DNA from 2 places in the Lactobacillus sp. ESL0680 genome. Region 1 is predicted to be linked to the other one. Evidence: riboswitches for the same ligand, from Rfam matches in the RefSeq annotation. Region 1 holds a riboswitch; the other holds the start of a gene.
What was found. A riboswitch is a leader RNA that binds a small molecule or an ion and turns the genes downstream of it on or off. The one in region 1 is predicted to bind FMN.

Region 1 (9,794 bases):
GGTGCACCTGTTCATTCACAATATCAAATACCATCAGAAAATAAAATGACATTACAATTTTATTTAAAAGGAATTGATAGTAAATAAACCTTTTTATTGTATTTCACTTATTGATTAAATTTTCACCTGACTTTTTAGTTATTATATGAAATTATTTTAATATCACTCAAAAAAGCCATGACTTCTTCTCAGTCATGGCTTTTAAACATGTATTTATGTAAGTAATGTACTATAAATTATTAATCTGCTCTTCTAAACTCAACACTTCTAAGATATCTGTTGCACATTCAGCACCCTTATTACCAGATTTACCACCAGCACGATCAGTTGCTTGAGCAACAGTATCGGTCATCAAAACGCCAAACATTACCGGCACTGAGCCATTAGCAGTTGATGCCGCTAATTGTGATGCGGTACCTTCACAAACGTAAGTATAATGGTCAGTTTCACCGCGAATAACAGCTCCCAAAGCAATAATACCATCAACCTTACCGCTTTTAGCTAAACAGTTAACTGTCCGCGCAATTTCATATGCGCCTGGGACATGGACAACTACAATATTGTCACTAGCTACACCCGACATCTCTAACTGCTCTATGGCACCATTAAGCAGCCGATCAGTTACAACACCATTGAATTTGGCAACGACAATTCCGATCTTTTTATCTTGTCCAGCCACTAATTTTCCTGTAATTTCTTTCATTTTAATCTACCTCGTTTAAAATATGATTCATTTCGTGCTTTTTCGTACTCAAGTATTGTCTGTTTTCTTCAGTAAGGCCTACTTCCATGGGAATGCGCTCAACGACCTTAACACCAAAGTTTTCCAGCTGCTCAACCTTATCTGGATTGTTAGTCATTAATTTAACTTCTGTGATGCCTTTTTGGCGTAAAATTTCGCCGGCAACATTATAGCGCCTTGCATCAACTGGCAAGCCTAATTGCTGGTTGGCTTCTACCGTGTTCATGCCTTCATCCTGCAATTTATATGCACGTAGCTTGTTTTCAAGACCAATTCCGCGGCCTTCTTGACGCAAGTATAAGACTGCACCTGAACCATTTTCTTCAATTCTAGTCAAAGCTTCTGCTAATTGCGCACCACAATCGCAACGCTTAGAACCAAAAACATCCCCAGTTAAGCATTCACTGTGCAGCCGAAGTAAAAGCGGTTCGCCGGCTTTAACTTCACCCTTACTAATCAATAGTGTTGGCTGCTTTTCCGGATGCTTATTATCTCTGAAACCTTCAAGTTGGAAATGACCATATTTAGTTGGAAAATCAACTTTAGTAACAGATTCAATGGCCAAATCCTTATTCTCTTGCCGCTTACGGTATTCAATTAATTCTTCAATTGTTAAGTAAGGAATGCCTAAGCCTTCTGCTAGTGCCTTCAAGTCCTTACGCCGTGCCATTGTACCGTCTTTTTTAATGCATTCACAGATAAAGCCAACTGGGGCAACTCCAGCTAGACGTGCCAAGTCCAGTGCGGCTTCAGTATGACCTGTCCGCTCCAAAACGCCGCCTTCTTTAGCAACTAATGGAAAAACATGGCCGGGATGATAAAAGTCGTCCCATTGACTATCGGGATCTGCCAATTTTTTAATCGTCTTAGCCCGGTCAAAAGCAGAAATACCGGTTGTTGTCTCAGTTGAATCAACACTCATCGTAAAGGCGGTCCCAAAAGTATCATTTGAACCTGTTTCAAGTGGACTTAACTGCAAACGGTCAGCGTATTCTTTACTCATTGGTACACATAACAATCCGCGTGCCTTGGTAATCATCGTGTTAACCATTTGCGGCGTTACCTTTTCTGCTAAACCGATCATATCACCTTCAGATTCACGCTGCGGTGAATCTGCCACAATAACCAAGCCGCCATTTCTCAGATGGTCAAGAATTTTGGCCATTTTTTCGTTTAATTCGTCCTTCATTTTTATCCTCCTAAAATTCTTTCTTCCAAGCCTGGATTTGCTTAACTGCATAACGGCCAATCATGTCAACTTCGATGTTAACGTGATCGCCAACTTGGCAATTGGCTAAAGTAGTATTCGCAATAGTAAATGGGATTAGACTAACACCAAAGACATCATTTTCTGCCATTGTGACTGTCAAACTAATACCATCAATTGCAATTGAACCTTTCTCGACAATATATGGATCATACTTGTGCGGCACTTGAAAACGCAATTCGATCGAATTTTCTGTTTCAGTGCGCTTAATTAATTCCGCAGTTGTATCAACATGCCCAGCAACAATATGACCATCAAGCGTGCCATTTGTACTAACAGATGGTTCCAAATTTACTAAGCTGCCCTTGGTTAACTTACCTATATTTGTCCGCTTCATCGTTTCTGGCATGACATCAACAGTAAACTCATCATTCTTCCATTCAGTTACCGTTAAGCAAATACCGTTGACCGCAATACTTGCACCGAGCGGCAGATTTTTTTGTGCCATTTTCGCTGAAGTAATCCCTAACTTCGCATGCTTTTCTGTAATATCTAAGCGCGTAATTTTGCCTGTACCCTGAATTATTCCTGTAAACATTTATTTTCTCCTTGCGCAAATGCGCACATCTTGACCTAATTGGTGGACATCAAGAAGTTGATACTGCAGTTTTTTAGTTAAAGCCGGTCCCACTGCTGCTGGTAAGCCGGCACCACCCAAAACTTGCGGCGCAATATAAGCAATAATTTCATCTGCTAAATCAGCGGCAATAAATTCGGCTTGAATTTGACTGCCGCCCTCAACTAGCAGTGACTGAATTTCACGTTGTCCTAGTAAGTCCACAATTTTTTCTGGTGTCCACTTTTCAGCTGTCAGACATTCAATGTTTTCGCCTAATTTTTTAGTTAGCGTCTGCTCACTCAAAAGCCAAATCTGTCCTGGCAATTGAAATAATTGCTTATTAAAATCAAGTTGATTGGCATCCCGCGTGACGACAATCCTGATTGGCGGAATTGGCAAATTTTTAATCCTAACTGTTAACTGTGGATCATCAATACGTAAGGTGTTGGCGCCAATTAAAATTGCCTGTCGATTGCAGCGCAACTTCTGCACATCAATCTGTGCCTTATCACCTGTCAAAAATGTGCGCTTTTGCCCAGCTTCATTAATCTTGCCATCAAGTGACATTGCATACTTGAGGGTCACAAACGGTCGCTTTTTTTGATAGAAAAAGTTATAACGGTCATAAAGCTGCTCCACGCCACCGATTACTTCAGTTTCAAGGCCACGCTCTTCTAAATATCTCATTCCCTTGCCGCCAACAACTTGATGCGGATCCACTTGACCAACAACCACGCGCTTAATACCTGCATTGACGACCTTTTGACAGCACGGCGGCTGCTTGCCGTAATGACTGCATGGCTCTAGCGTTACATACAAGGTCGCACCCTTTGCCAATTTCGGATCAGCTAAATGTGACAAGGTGTTAATCTCTGCGTGCTCTTTACCATATTGGTGGTGATAGCCCGTTGCTAAGACTTGGCCATCTTTAACCAGAACCGCGCCAACAAGCGGATTAGTCCACGTCATTCCTTGCGCTTTTAATGCTTCATCGACCGCCATTTGCATATAATCTGTATCCTGCACTACTTTCACTTCCTAAATATCAAAAAAAGACCCCTTTGATTATTTCAACGAGGTCCATTTATTATTAACCAAATATGATTTCTGCAGTCAAAAACGACGCGAGTCAAATATTAGCTTAATTTGTTCTTCTCCCATCCAGACTTTAACTGTCGGTGCTAGACTCACACTAGCTCCACCGCGATGTACGCGGGTCACGGACTTCAGCCATAAGGCTGTCACCGTCGGTCAGGAATTACACCCTGCCCCGAAGAAACCGTATTCAATTACTTTAAGAATAAGCGATAGCTTACCAAATGTCAATAGTAAAAGTTATAGAAAAATACACTTTATTAATTAAAGACTAACTAAGTCCCTTGGCTCTAGCATTCTAACTTAATAACATTTTCCAATCAGTTAAGCTTACTGGCAGATTATTATTTTTACTAAAATACTTTTTAAATGCCTTAGTAAACACTAAGCGTTGATCGCGATGTTGATAAATATCTTTGAGCGTCAAGCAAGCAGTTACTGCTAAGTTAACGACTAAAATGATTAACAAGCCAATTAATATATATAAAAGATAAAGCATCATACGACCCTCCAGTAATTATTTTTAAATATTGTATCACTTTAATAATACACTAAACGATAATCGTGAAATTGTCAATCCTTTTTATAGAATCGCTTACCTAAAAAAAGAAGAATCTGACATCTCAGATTCTTCTTTTAAACTTTAATATAAATATTTTTTAGTAGCTTCTTTGGGATCCATGCCTGCACGGATCTTCAGCGACAATTCAATCGCCACATCGGCAATAATTGACTGCGGATCAATCACATTGTACGGGTGATCTGGCGCTTTTTCCTGGGCTAGCGATAATTCAGTACAGCCAAGTAAAATCACATTGCAGCCATATTTATCATGCATTAATTGCAAAATATGATGGTATAGCTCACGATTGACTACACCCTTTTCCTTGATATTAGAATATATCAGTTCAGTGACCAGCGGCTGAATTTCTGAACCACCAAGCTCAACTTCACGCCCAACTGCCTGAATCTCATCAGCGTACAAGTGGTCGTAAATCGAACCTTCGGTGGCAATCACCCCTATTTTAGGTTCATCCGGATATTGCTCGATAAACTGATGCACAGCAATGCGCATCATGTGCAAAAAGGGTATGTCCGTCAGCTTCGCAAGGTCATCATAAAAATAATGCGCGGTATTACATGGCATAACGAAAAAATCCGGTCCTAATTTTGCTTGTCCCAAAACATCAGCACGCAAATCAACCAAGCAATTGGGTTTGGTATGATCCTTAATATACGCTGTTCGGTCCGGAATTTGCGCATCATTAACCAAAATATAATTTAAATAATCCTGGTCCTTGGTAATTTTTACCCGATGATTTAACAAGCGAACGAAACTTTCAGTAGCCATCGTCCCCATACCGCCAATAATACTAAAAAAATGCTTCATTTTTCTGCTCTTTTACTTATTAAAGTGCTCTTTTTGACCTTCCAAGTTATCAATGACCTGTTGGGCAACAACAATATCTGATGGATATGGGGTATCAATGCCGCGGACCTTTTGGAAGCCATCAGCACCCTTACCGCAAATTAGCACCACATCACCAGAATGAGCCATACTTATCGCATCATGAATCGCCTTATTGCGGTCAAGTTCAATTGTCACATCAACCTTATCATGATCGATTCCGGCATTAATCTCTTCCGCAATCTCCTTCGGATCTTCAAAGCCCGGATCATCTGATGTCAAAAAGGCCTTGTCAGCATATGCATTCAAACTTTGACTAAAGCCCGGTCTGCGTGAAACGCCCTTATCACCGGGAGCTCCGACAACGACAATAATTTTTGGATTATTAAACTCGCGCTGCATAAAGCCCATTAGTGCCATCATTGATGCCTTATTATGGGCATAATCAACAACCACAATCCCGTGATCCTTGGTCACTTCTGTTTGCATTCTACCCGGAACCGTAACGTCGCTAATTCCTTTAGCAGCAGTATCATGGTCTAAGCCCGCTAGGCCAGCACCAATAATTGCAGCTGTGCCGTTTGACTCGTTAAAGTCACCCAGCATCTTCAATTGATAATCTCCGGCAATCTTTAACTCTTTGGCCTTATCGGTAGCACACAAAACTTGGAAGCGTGTTTCCGCCATATCGCTTTCTTTTGAAGCAAAACGGAAGTCGATTGGTGCTTTTAGATTAGGATTAGTAAATTTTTCATCCGCGAATAGATAAATACTATCAGGATCTGTTGTCGTAGTTGCCGCAGCGTAAATTTCGTCAAAATGGTCACTTTGCGCATTAATAATACACTTACGAGCATTAACCATTAACTGCAACTTGCAGTGCAGGTAATCCGCAAAGTTCGGGTGCTCGTTTGGTCCAATATGATCCGGTGAAATATTTAGGAAAAAGCCTAAATCATAAGTTAAACCAAAGACCCGGTTCTTTTTATAAGCTTGGCTGGAAACTTCCATTACCAAATGTGTCATGCCATTGTCGACAGCCCGGCGCATATCACGGAATAAGTCCAGTGACTCCGGCGTTGTCAAACTTGACTTGAAGGTATCCTCTGGATTAGTGCCGACAACATCATTAACTGATGAAATCAGCGCGGTCTTGCCGCCATTAACCTGGTCCAGCATCCCTTTAATAAAGTAAGCTGTCGTCGTCTTACCCTTTGTTCCCGTGATGGCCACAACAAATAGGTCATCTTGCGGAAAGCGGAAAAAGGCAGCTGACAATAATGCCATTGCCTTAGAAACATCGCGCACGATTAACGCGTGCATCCCCTTGCCTTCCGGATAAGGCTGCTCGGCAACGTAACAATTAGCCCCATTGTCCTTAGCCATTGATAGGTAAGTCGGTCGAAAGCCAGCACCCTTGCAGAAAAACAAGGTGTTGGTCTTAATGTCGCGTGAATCATAGGAAACATACTCCATTTTGGTCGCGACCGTATCTTGAACAGCACTTGATTTCAACAAGTGGTGTTCTTTTAAAATTAAAATACAGGTATTTAAAGAAATACTCATTCTGTGCCCCTCTGTTTTTTTATCTCAGTCAAAATTATATCACAGCTAGCCGATTGTTTTACCATTCTTTAAGTCCAGTGGTAATTGAATAATAAAGCTAGTCCAATTGTCGTTGGATTCACAGCGGATTTTACCATGATGCAAATCAACAATGCTCTTAGTAATTGATAGGCCCAAGCCTGTCCCACCAGTCTGCGTATTGCGTGAAGTTTCCACACGGTAGAAGCGCTCAAAAATTTTCTTCAGCGATGCCTGCGGAATCTTCGCCCCGTTGTTTTCTACCCGGAGCTCGACTTCATTATCATTTACCAAATTAGCAATCAACTTAATCTGACTTGCACCAGTGCCGTACTTGAGCGCATTAGCAATCAAGTTGTTATAAACCCGGACCAACTTTTCCGGATCAGCTTGAATTGTCAGGTCTTTGGGGCGAACTTCAATTTGAAACTCGATATTCTTGTTCTGAGCTTCAAATTCAAACCCCGCTGCCACTTGTTCCAACATTGAAAAGATGTGCAATGGCGACAAATTCAGTTTCGTTGTTGTCGACTTCAGCGTTGTGTATTCAAGTAAGTCATGAGCCAGCGATTTCATCTGTTCTGCCTTAGTGTAGGCAATATCCAAATATTTTTGCTGGTCCGCTGGGTCTGATACTCCCGTTTTTAGCAGGCCTAAATAACCGATAATCGACGTCAAGGGTGTCCTAATATCATGCGAAACATTACTAATTAGTTCATCTTTGGACTGCTCGATTGCCTTTTCTTCATTAATTGCGGTCACCGTACTGTCAACCAAGGAATTGATTGAGTCAATCACCTTTTGCAGGTCTGTCTTAACCTTAAAAGAAATGCAGTGGTCAAAGTGCCCTTGGGCAATATAATGTAATTCCGAAATTACGTGCCGCAATTGCATCTGGTGGTAGCGGCGAATTAGGCGCCAATACAGTACTAGCAAATCTCCAGCACCCATCAGTAGCAAAAAGGTATGCTGCCATGACCACAAATGCCGCCCGCCATAAATGGTAATTGTTTCCTTTAAGAAGTAAATGCCATTAATCAGGTTCTTATCACGCAAAATGGTCAGATTAACCAAAATAATGATTGATAAGTTAAGTAACAGTAGCAACACAACCGTAATGACGCCTTCAGCAAACAGTTCGCTCTTTTCTGCAGCTGTTAACTTGACGCGTTCTTTTTTCATTTAATTAAGCCTCAACCTTGTAGCCAACTCCCCAAACTGTCTGAATAACATCCTCGCCGCCTGTAGCTTTTTGAATTTTATCACGTAAGTGTGACACGTGGACCATAACAGTCTTAGCTGAAACAATCGATTCCTGCTGCCAAACACGCTCAAAAATTTCATCAGCTGAGAACACCCGGTTAGGATGACTGGCTAACAGATACAAAATTCCAAACTCTAACGCAGTCAACTGAATGTCCTTGCCATCAATTGTCTTAACTTCATGTGAATCACGGTTAATCACCAGCGGTCCGACTTCCAGAACATCCGGCTTTTCATCCTTAACCTGCTTTTGACTGCGGCGTAAGAGCGAGCGTACCCGCGCCATAACTTCCAGTGGGTTAAATGGCTTAGACACATAATCGTCAGCCCCAGTGATTAGCCCTTGAATCTTGTCCATATCACCAGTCTTAGCTGAAACAATAATAATTGGAATATCTGAATCCTTGCGCACTTCTTTAATGACATCAATTCCACTCATATTCGGCATCATCACGTCCAAAATCATTAGCGCAATATCTGGTGTAGTCGTCAGGCGCGTAATTGCTTCCTTGCCGCTATATGCCGCAACCGGTGTGTAACCCTCATTTTTAAGATAAATGCTCAACAACTCAACGATTTCTTTATCATCATCAACAACCAAAATTTTCATAGGGCGAATCCTCCCCTTTATTTAATTTCTATAAATAATCGTGCAATAAAGCCTATGCCTAATATTTTAATCATTTTTAAGACTAAAACCTACTAATCAGACAGAATTTTATCTTTTTATTAAAAAAAGAGCTGAGAAACTCTCAACTCTTTCAAAAAATTATTCAATTTCTTTCTTACCAGTGTATAACTCGTAGTAGTAGCCCTTTTCCTTAATGAGCTTGTCGTGGTTGCCGGCTTCAATAATATGGCCGTGGTCAAGCACGAGAATTAAGTCTGAGTTAACAATTGTGGATAATCTGTGGGCAATAACGAAACTTGTCCGACCGGCAAGGAGGTTATCCATCCCGGCTTGAACCAATTTTTCGGTTTGCGTATCGATACTTGATGTTGCTTCATCCAAAATCATCACAGGTTCATCCGCAATCATTGCCCGAGCAATACTGAGCAGCTGCATCTGTCCCTGAGACAAGTCGCCGCCGTTACCGTCAATTACTGTCTTATAGCCATTATCCAGGTGATGAATAAATTCGTTGGCATGTGATAAGCGTGCTGCTTGGTAAACATCATCATCACTAGCTTCTGGATTACCAAAGCGGATGTTATCCATGATGGTACCCGTAAACATATGCGTATCCTGCAAAACGATTGACAATGACTGACGCAGGTCGTCTTTCTTAATCTTGGTAATCGGAATTCCGTCGTAAGTAATCGTTCCGGATGCAATTTCGTAGAAACGATTAATCATGTTAGAAATCGTCGTCTTACCAGCACCAGTTTCACCAACCAAGGCAACTTTCATTCCCGGTTTTGCATCAATTGAAATATTATACAAAATCTGCTTATCCGGTGAATAACTGAAGTTAACGTTGTCAAAGACAATATGACCCTTAACTCTAACTTTCTTAACTGAGCCATCCTTTTGCGGTACATTCCAGTACCAAGTACCCTTAACGTCTTCATCCTTAGAAATTGTAACGTCACCGTTGTCAACTTCGACTGGTTGGTCTTCTAATTGGAAGATTCGTTCAGCACCAGCCAAGGCCATCACGATTGAGTTCAATTGCTGTGAAATCTGGGCAATCGGCATTGCAAACTGCTTAGATAATTGCAAGAAGGCACCAATCACACCAAGTGATAATGGTGCAATCTTGTTAATAGCAACTGCACCACCTAGAACCGCAATAATAACATACAATAAGTTACCGACATTCCCCATAATTGGGAACAAAATTGTGGAATAAGTGTTAGCTTTACCAGAGGCATC
Region 2 (9,794 bases), 580 kb from region 1:
GATTGCTGAAACACTCAAGCGCGGTTTTGCAGACGGTAAAGACCATGGTATTGTTGTGTTAGCTGAGGGCGTAATGAATGCCAATGACTTTAAGACTGAACTCTTAAAGTATGGTAATTTTGATGTTCGAGCTAATATTATTGGTCATATGCAACGTGGTGGTTCGCCAAGCGTTGTTGACCGAATTAATGCCACAAAGATGGGCAATTATGCGGTTAAGTTACTTCTTGATGGTCAAGGCGGTTTAGCTGTCGGCATGGAGAATAACGAATTAAGTACGCATAACATCCTTGATTTGTTTGATGAAAAACACCACAGTGATGAAACACTGCTAGATATAAATGAAGAAATGACTAAGTAATTAGCCGATTTTTGGGGAGATTTTTACATAATGAAGAAAACTAAAATTGTTAGTACGTTAGGGCCAGCTTCAAATGATATTGAAACAATCACAGCTTTAGCTAAAGCTGGTGCGAATGTATTCCGGTTTAACTTCTCGCACGGTGACCATGCAGAACACCTTTCACGGATGAAGATGGTTCGTCAAGTTGAAAAAGAAACTGGCTTAGTACTTGGTATTTGTTTGGATACTAAGGGTGCTGAAATCAGAACCACTGACCAAGAAGGCGGCAAATTCACCATTAATACTGGTGATGTTATCCGTGTTTCAATGGATGATTCCCAAGAAGGTAATAAGAACAAGATTCATGTTACTTATGAAGGTCTTTTCGATGATACTCATATTGGCGGCCACGTTTTAATTGATGATGGTTTAGTTGACTTATTGATTACCGATAAGGATGATGAACATCGCGAATTAGTCTGTGAAGCACAAAATACTGGTGTAATCGGCTCAAAGAAGGGTGTTAACGCACCTGGCGTTGAAATTCGGCTTCCAGGAATTACTGAAAAAGACGCTGACGATATTAAATTCGGTTTAAAGCATGGCATTAACTTCATCGCTGCTTCTTTTGCTCGTAAGGCTCAAGACATCTTAGATATTCGTAAATTATGTGAAGATGCTGGTTGTGACTACGTCAAGATTTATCCTAAGATTGAATCTCAAGAAGGTATCGACAATGTCGATGAAATTTTACAAGTTTCAGACGGTTTAATGGTTGCTCGTGGCGACATGGGTGTTGAAATTCCATTTATCGATGTTCCATTTGTTCAAAAAGATTTGATTAGACGTGCTAATGCACTTGGTAAGCCAGTTATTACTGCTACCCAAATGCTTGACTCGATGCAAGAAAACCCACGTCCAACTCGTGCTGAAGTTTCAGACGTAGCTAACGCTGTTCTTGATGGTACTGATGCTACCATGCTTTCTGGTGAATCTGCTAATGGTCTTTACCCAGTTAAAGCCGTTAAGGCAATGGCAGAAATTGATGAAAGAACCGAAGAACAATTACTTAAGCGTAATACTTTGGCTTTGCAACGTTTTGAAGAATACAAGGGTTCAAACGTAACTGAAGCAATCGGTGAATCAGTTGTTCGTACTGCTCAAGAATTGGGCGTTAAGACAATTATTACTGCAACCAACTCAGGCTATACTGCTAGAATGATTTCTAAGTACCGGCCAAACGCTGATATTTTAGCTTTAACCTTTGATGAAAAGATTGAACACTCATTAGGCATTACTTGGGGTGTTCAACCAATGTTGACTGAAAAGCCAACATCAACTGACGATATGTTTACAGTAGCTGCTAAAGTTGCCAAGGAACAAGGTTACGTTAAAGATGGTGACTTGGTAATTATCGTTGCTGGTGTTCCAGTTGGTGATTCAGGTACAACTAACTTGATGAAACTGCAAATTATCGGTAACAAGTTAGCTCAAGGCTTAGGTGTTGGTAATGGCTCTGTTGTTGGTAAGACAGTTGTCGCAAACAGTGCCGAAGAAGCTAACAGCAAGGTTAAGGAAGGCGACATTTTAGTTGCTAAGACTACAGATCCTGATTACATGCCAGCAATTAAGAAGGCATCTGGTTTAGTAGTTGAAGCATCTGGTTTGACTTCACACGCTGCTGTTGTTGGTCTGTCACTTGGCATTCCAGTTGTTGTTGGGGTTACTGATGCAACGGAAAAGATTGCCAGTGGTATCACCATTACGGTTGATGCACGTCGTGGTGCCATTTACCAAGGTGAAATTTCTAACCTGTAATAAATGCTAAAATTAAATAAAATAGTCAGCTTGAGTGCTGGCTATTTTATTTTGCACGATTTTCTTTTATACTTAATAAAGATAGAATTATGTAAAATTAGGAGAAGTGACTATGTTAGGCACGATTGAAACAGGTAAAGTAATTGATCAAAATGAAGACGCGTATTACGTGCAAATTGACGGCATTACTTATGAATTAAAGCGTAAGGAAATTACCCAAGAGGAAAAACCAAAGATTGGTGATGAAGTTCGCGGCTTTTTGTATGATGATAAGCAGCACAATCGTGAAATGACACAGTTTTTACCATTTGCGCAGAAAGACCAGTATGGTTGGGGCAAGGTTACTGAGGTCAAGTATAACCTAGGCGTTTTTGTCGATATTGGTTTGCCGGATAAAGATGTCGTTTTGTCGGTTGATGACCTTCCTTTTGATAAGGATCGCTGGCCTCGCAAAGACGATCAGCTGTTAGTTCATTTGGTAACTGACGAGAAAGACCGTGTTTGGGCCAAATTAGCTGATGAAAATATTTTTGAGCAATTATCAGCACATTTTCCTAATGATATGGAAAATAAAAATATCTTTGGTACGGTTTATGCTAGTCGGGAATTAGGTGCCTTTGTAATTACTAAGGAATATTACCTAGGTTTTGTCCATTCATCACAGATGGCGCGGCCATTGCGGTTAGGTGAACAATTTAAGGGGCGTGTTGTTGGCATTAGTCAGTATGGCCGGCTTAATTTGAGTAGTTTACCGCGGGCTTTTGAAGAAATTGACGATGATGCCCAGATGGTCTTGATGAGTTTGCGCCGAATGAAGACGAAAACCTTACCGTTTTACGATAAGTCCGATGCCCAAGAGATCAAGAATTACTTTGGCATCTCTAAGTCTGCTTTTAAACGTGCTTTGGGCCACCTGTTAAAGGGAAGATACATTACTGAAGACAAGGTTAGTGGAACAATCAGCCTAGTCAACGATCCAAATGATGACCAAAATGAGTAAATTGCAGGAACAGATTGAAGATTATTTGCGTTATAGTCAAATTGAACGTGGTCTAAGTGCCAATACGATTACAGCCTACCGCCAAGATTTAACGGAATTTCTTGCTTTTTTAACGCAAGAAAATTTTACGTCTTGGCCAACTAAGGCATTAGATATTGATGCTTTTTTGGCCCAGCAGCGCGACTTGAACAAGGCGACTAGTTCGATTAGCCGGATGATCTCAAGTTTGCGCAAGTTCTACCAGTGGTTAGCACGGCAAAACATTCAGAAATTAAATCCCATGCTGGAAATTGACCCACCCAAAAAGGAGCAGCGGTTGCCGGTAGCTTTGACAGTTGATGAAGTTGAAAGTTTGCTGGCACAACCTGATGTTCACCAAAAGTTGGGTTTACGTGACCGAGCTTTACTTGAGACGCTATATGCGACAGGAATTCGGGTCAGTGAGTTAATTAATTTGAAATTTGATGATTTGCATGAAGAATTAAAACTGCTGAAGGTTTTGGGTAAAGGCTCTAAGGAGCGGTTAATTCCGATTAGTACAGTTGCGATTTCGTGGATTGAAAGTTATCAGACTAAGGTTCGTGAACCACTACTCCTAAAAACCGGGAAGGCTAACGATTATATTTTTCTTAATAATCGCGGCGGTTCATTAACTCGCCAAGCTGTTTGGCAGATTATTAAACGTTATTGCCAGATGGCGGGAATAACTAAAGATGTGACACCACATACTTTGCGACATACTTTTGCGACGCATTTATTGGAAAATGGTGCTGATTTGCGGGTTGTACAGGAAATTTTGGGTCATTCTGATATCAGCACCACCCAAATTTATACTAATTTATCGCAAAAGCATATTTTACAAGTCTATGCCAAAACGCATCCACGAACTTAGGTGATTAAATGTTAATTGAATGTAAAAGTGACAAAGAAAAGGTTGCAATGGGCCTCTTGTCTTACTTACCAGATTTTAAAAATCTTGCCAATTTAAAAGAAGAAATAAATTTGAATAAGACTAGTTCGGAGTTTCAGCTTTACCTATATCGCGGAGATGAGGCTAACTTTGTGGGGGTTATTGGCACGCAAAATGATGCTAATTTTATTATTATTCGTTATCTGTCATTTGCGCCGGATTATCGTAATGCGAAGTGCGAATCTGCGGCCGTTCGCGAATTAGCAGCCACGAACCCGAAGAAGAAGGTAACGGCTTTGCCTGAATGGACCTACTTACTTAAATACTTAATAGAAGATAAACATCATGAGTGATAATTTAACTTTAGAACTGCCTAACTTTGAAGGACCGCTGGATTTACTGCTGCACTTGATTAAGTCGCAAAAAATTGATATTTATGATATCCCGATTGCCCAAATTACAAGTCAATATTTAGCTTATTTGCAGCAAATGCAGCAATTGAACTTGCAAATTGCCGGCGAGTATTTTGTAATGTCATCAACGCTCTTACGAATTAAGTCACAATCATTGTTGCCTCAGAATGATTTTATCGCAGATGAGCCTGAAGACGATCCAAGGGATGAGTTAGTTCAACAATTGGTGCAATATTCAGTCTTTAAAAAGATATCGGCATATTTTAAGAAGCGCAACGAAATGGTGCCAATTACTGCGGCTAAGGAAGAAAGTATTCCGCAAACTAAGAAGGTTCAGCCACTGCCAAGTGGTCAGATTACGGCAACGGAATTGACGAATACTTTTATTGCTGTATTGCAGCGGCTGAAAATTAGGCAGCCCGATATTGCATCAGTAGAAGTAAAAGAAACGCCAATTACAGAAATGATTAATTTTTTGCAGGAAAAAACTGCCGGCCGCAAAAAGGTCAGTTTTTTTGCGTGCAGTGACCAAATGCGTAATTTGTCAGATATAATTGGTCTATTCTTGGCACTATTGGAGTTATGCAAAAAACAAAAAATCAAGGTCAGCCAGGCGCGAGCATATGGCGATTTAGAATTAGAGGGAATTGATATCGATGCCAAGTAAGATTGCGCAATTAGAAGCTTTGCTGTATGTGGCAGGCGATAACGGGATTGCTGATGATAATTTATGTGAATTATTAGCGGTAGGTCAGGCAGCTTTACGCGAATTAACTAAAGATTTAGCTGATAAGCTGCAGGAGAATCCTGATTCGGGGCTGCAATTGTTACATATCAACCAAAATTACAAGTTAACAACCCGTCCTGAGGTTGCCAAGACGGTCGAGGGTTATTTTCAAAAAGATTTAACTAAGACATTAAGTCAATCGGCTTTGGAGATTTTGGCGATTGTTGCTTATCGCCAGCCAATCACTCGGGTTGAAATTGATGATATTCGCGGAGTTAATTCGTCTGGTGCATTGCAAACTTTAATTTGGCGCGGATTGGTTAGGATTAACGGGAAAAAAGAAGCACCGGGGCATCCTAACTTATATGTCACTAGCGACTACTTTCTGCAATATTTTGGTTACCAAAGTTTAGCAGATTTGCCATTAATTGAAGATTTTGAAGATGATAGTATTAATGCGGATGGCGAAATAGATTTATTTGCGGCTAAGGGTCAGGCTGACAAGAACTTGGCTAGCATGCAAAAGGGAGAAAAATAATGACGTTACAACGTTTACAAAAAGTAATTGCTGAGGCAGGAATTGCCTCAAGACGTAAGGCTGAAAAAATGATTACGGAGGGTCGCGTCACTGTAGATGGTGAAATTGTCACTAAGCTTGGAACTAAAGTAGAAACTTTTAGTAATATTACGGTTGATGGTGAACCAATTGAGCGCGAAAGCCTGCATACTTATTTATTTTATAAGCCGCGCGGGGTTATTTCGACAGCAAGTGATGATAAGGGGCGAAAGACGGTAGTTGATTATTTTAGTGATTTACCATACCGTTTATACCCAGTAGGCCGGCTAGATTATGATACGTCGGGTTTATTATTAATGACTAATGATGGCGAACTGGCTAATTTATTGATGCACCCGCGCAATAAGGTAGCCAAGGTTTATGTTGCCCGCATTGAGGGCCAATTATTACCCGAAGAAAGCAAAAAGTTGGCGCGCGGAGTCGAATTTGACCACCATAAGAGTGCTCCAGCTAAGGTAAAAGTCATTCGTACAGATAAGAAGCGTAACCGCCAAATTGTCCAATTAACCATTCATGAGGGGCATTATCATCAAGTTAAGAACATGTTTAAGGCAGTTAATCATCAAGTTGAAAAATTAGCCCGAGAAAAATACTCTTTTTTAACACTTGATGGGCTTGTATCTGGCAAATATCGCGAATTGACTCACGAAGAAGTTGACAGATTAAAGCACGTGGACTAATATATTGATAGAATTAAATACAGAGTTTGTTGTCTTCATGGCAGGGTGAAAATCCCGACCGGTGGTGCAAGTCCACGACCCACGCAAGTGGTGGAATCTTTTGAGATACCGATAGTTAGAGTCTAGATGAAAGAAGACAGACTAAACTAAAAGAAAAGTAAATTAAAAACGCTTACTTTTAATAGGTCTGTTGCTGGGGAGCAACAGACCTATTCTTGTTTGGAGGTAAGTTTTTTGAAGAGTAAGAGTACGAGTAATTTAGCATTATTAATCGCTTGTGCGATGTTTGGTGCAGTAGGGTTTGTCATTATTAAATTTACAGGGATTCCTATTTTACCAAATGCGAATTTCTTAAAGTTTGATTTTTCTGACGTCATCGTTACAATTGGAATGTTTCTGTTTGGCATTTGGCCGGGGATTTTCATTGCGATTATCAGAATGCTGTTAAGTTTAATTTATAGTGGTTTTAATTTGGCAAGTATCGTTGGCCAATTAGCAGCTTTAATTGCATCAGTTTGTTACGCCTTACCATTCTATTTTGTTACTAGACACGTGAAGCATGATGAAACCAGCGGCATGAAGCGGCACGTGAAGCCGATCATTGGTTTGATTTGCGGGACAATTGCAATGGCAGTAGTTTTGGCAACCCTCAATGCGTTGATTTTGACGCCAATGTATGCCGTAACTACGGTACCTAATCTGCCAGCAATTCATGGTTATTCCGGCTTATTGGGCTTCACCGAAAAGGTCTATTTGGGACAGTTACTGCATATTCCATCAATGGGGACATATATTTTTGGCATAATTGTTCCGTTTAACCTCTTAAAGGGATTAATCAACAGCATTGTTGTTTACCTATTATTTGAAGCAGTTTTACGTAATTTAAAACCTTTTGTTCAAAAGAATTTTAATTTAAAGAGATAATTTAAAAGGTCGGTCATGTAAATGGCCGATTTTTTTATCCAAAAAGATTGGTAAATATGCTAAAATTAAACAAGTTAGGTGAATCGAGGTATTTTGATGAATCAGAAACAGGAAAAACCATATAAACATTATGCACGTCCAGATGAACCGAGGACTGTAACTTATAAGTCGCATTCTAAGGGCTGGCTGGCAACTGTGGCAATCCTTGCCATTGTAATTGTTGCTCTTGTTCCTGTTGTTCATCACTTGGCTTCAAGTGGTCAGACCACGGAACAGGCTGTCGAACTACAAAAAACGACTAAAAAGCCCGCTAAGCATGCAAAGAAAAGAAAGACTAAGATTAAGGCTAAGAAGGCTAAGCATAAAAATAAGTTGACTACTAAGAAAAAATCTACAAGTCCAGCTAAATCAGCAGCTAAGACCAAGACAAAGAAGACGTTGACTAACCAAAAGACTGACCAGGCTGACCAATATGTCGTTCAAGATGGTGATACTTTAAATAGTATTGCCAAAAAGAATAATGTTTCGCCGCAAACATTAACTCAGCTCAATGATCTTGATGCTGATGGACATGTTAATGCTGGTCAAACACTTAAATTAAAATAATTATTGAGAAAGGAGAGGGACTAAGACGTCCCTTTTTGATTGAATGCAAGTAGCAATTGATGGTCCAGCTTCAGCTGGCAAAAGTACAGTCGCAAAAATTATTGCGCAAAAATTAGATTTTATTTATATTGACACTGGAGCGATGTATCGCGCATGTACGGTAATTGCCAGAGAGCAGCATCTTGATTATGGGGATGAAGCTGGAATTTTAACGGCAATTGACCAGGTTGGCATTGAACTCAAGGTTGTTAACGGTGAACAAAAAGTATTTGCCGGCAGCCAAGATATTTCTCAAGAAATTCGCACACCCGAAATTTCAGCTAATGTCTCACAGGTGTCTGCTTTGGCTGGCGTGAGAGCTAAGATGGTTAGTCTGCAGCGGCAAATGGCCGGCAAGGTTAATGTGATTATGGATGGCCGGGATATTGGAACAACGGTTCTGCCTAATGCCGAAGTTAAAATCTTTTTAGTGGCAACTCCAGCTTCTAGAGCCAAGCGGCGGATGCTTGATTTGCAGGAACGGGGCATTAAGTCTGACAAGACCGTTGCTGAAATCGAACAGGATATTGCCAGCCGTGACTATAAGGATTCACATCGTGAAGTTTCACCCTTAAAAAAGGCAGCAGATGCAGTCGAAATTGACACAACATCGATGTCAATCGACCAAGTAGTGGCCGCAATTTTAGCCGAAATTAAAAAAAGTCAAAAAAAACTATAAAAAAGGGGCTAAAACAGTAGAAAAATATCTCACTTTCATTTAGAATTAGATTATGATATTGGGAGGTAAATAATGTCAGAAAACAGTAATCAATTTTTAGATGCATTGAAACAAATGCAAGGAGTTGAGGTCGGAGATATCGTCGATGTAGAAGTATTAGACGTTGAAGACGGCCAAATCGATGTCGGTGTTGAAAATGCCGGTGTCGAAGGTGTAATCCCACGTCGTGAATTCACTTCAGACCGCAACGCCGATTTACGTGACCTTGTTAAGCCAGGCGACAAGCTTAAGGCTTTAGTTTTGAGAAAAGCCGGCGGCGACAAGGAAAACGGTGAGTTCTTCTTCTCAGTAACTCGTCTTAAGGAAAGAGAAGCTTATGACGAATTACAAAAAGACTTCGAAGCAGGTAAAACTATCGAAGGTACTGTCACAGCTTCTGTTCGTGGTGGTTTATTAGTTGATGTTGGTACTAGAGGATTCTTGCCAGCTTCACTTATTTCTAACCGTTACGTTTCTGATCTTAAGCCTTACATTGGTAAGACAATGAAACTTAAGATTACCGAAATTGATCCAGGCAAGAATCGTCTGATTCTTTCACACAAGGATTTAATCGAAGAAGAACGTGAAGAAGCCTTTGATAAAGTAGCATCACAATTAGTTGTTGGTGATGTTGTTGAAGGTAAAGTTTCTCGTTTGACTAACTTTGGTGCCTTTGTTGATGTTGGTGGTGTTGACGGTTTAGTTCACATCTCAGAAATTTCATACAAGCACGTTGATAAGCCTAGCGATGTATTAAAGGCTGGTCAAGATGTTAAGGTCAAAGTTATTGGTATTGATGATGACAGACATCGCATCTCCCTTTCAATCAAGCAAACAGAACCTTCTCCATTTGAACAAGCTACTTCAGAATTACATGAAGGCGACATCTTTGAAGGTGAAGTTAAGTCATTGACTAACTTCGGTGCTTTCGTTGAAGTTGCTGATGGTATTCAAGGCTTAGTTCACGTTTCAGAAATTTCATACAAGCACGTGGACAAACCTAGTGATGTTTTGGAAGTTGGCCAAACTGTTAAGGTTA

Region 2: linked by a shared signal. The riboswitch ahead of OZX58_RS03940 (ECF transporter S component) and the one ahead of ribD (bifunctional diaminohydroxyphosphoribosylaminopyrimidine deaminase/5-amino-6-(5-phosphoribosylamino)uracil reductase RibD) in region 1 are both predicted to bind FMN.

Annotation. Positions count from the first base shown of each region.
Region 1 is NZ_CP113945.1:208,667-218,460, reverse strand. Features, by position in the region: gene OZX58_RS01110 (glycoside hydrolase family 2 TIM barrel-domain containing protein) at 1-87, shown strand, start outside; gene ribH (6,7-dimethyl-8-ribityllumazine synthase) at 230-703, opposite strand; gene ribA (GTP cyclohydrolase II) at 705-1,931, opposite strand; gene ribE (riboflavin synthase) at 1,942-2,547, opposite strand; gene ribD (bifunctional diaminohydroxyphosphoribosylaminopyrimidine deaminase/5-amino-6-(5-phosphoribosylamino)uracil reductase RibD) at 2,548-3,594, opposite strand; FMN riboswitch at 3,714-3,850, opposite strand; gene OZX58_RS01085 (hypothetical protein) at 3,962-4,162, opposite strand; gene OZX58_RS01080 (amino acid racemase) at 4,307-5,053, opposite strand; gene OZX58_RS01075 (UDP-N-acetylmuramoyl-L-alanyl-D-glutamate--2,6-diaminopimelate ligase) at 5,066-6,637, opposite strand; gene OZX58_RS01070 (HAMP domain-containing sensor histidine kinase) at 6,683-7,837, opposite strand; gene OZX58_RS01065 (response regulator transcription factor) at 7,842-8,528, opposite strand; gene OZX58_RS01060 (ABC transporter ATP-binding protein) at 8,688-9,794, opposite strand, start outside.
Region 2 is NZ_CP113945.1:791,440-801,233, forward strand. Features, by position in the region: gene pfkA (6-phosphofructokinase) at 1-361, shown strand, start outside; gene pyk (pyruvate kinase) at 392-2,161, shown strand; gene OZX58_RS03910 (S1-like domain-containing RNA-binding protein) at 2,274-3,161, shown strand; gene xerD (site-specific tyrosine recombinase XerD) at 3,145-4,053, shown strand; gene OZX58_RS03920 (reductase) at 4,062-4,424, shown strand; gene OZX58_RS03925 (segregation/condensation protein A) at 4,414-5,151, shown strand; gene scpB (SMC-Scp complex subunit ScpB) at 5,141-5,749, shown strand; gene OZX58_RS03935 (pseudouridine synthase) at 5,749-6,468, shown strand; FMN riboswitch at 6,496-6,610, shown strand; gene OZX58_RS03940 (ECF transporter S component) at 6,751-7,392, shown strand; gene OZX58_RS03945 (LysM domain-containing protein) at 7,489-7,998, shown strand; gene cmk ((d)CMP kinase) at 8,042-8,716, shown strand; gene rpsA (30S ribosomal protein S1) at 8,789-9,794, shown strand, end outside.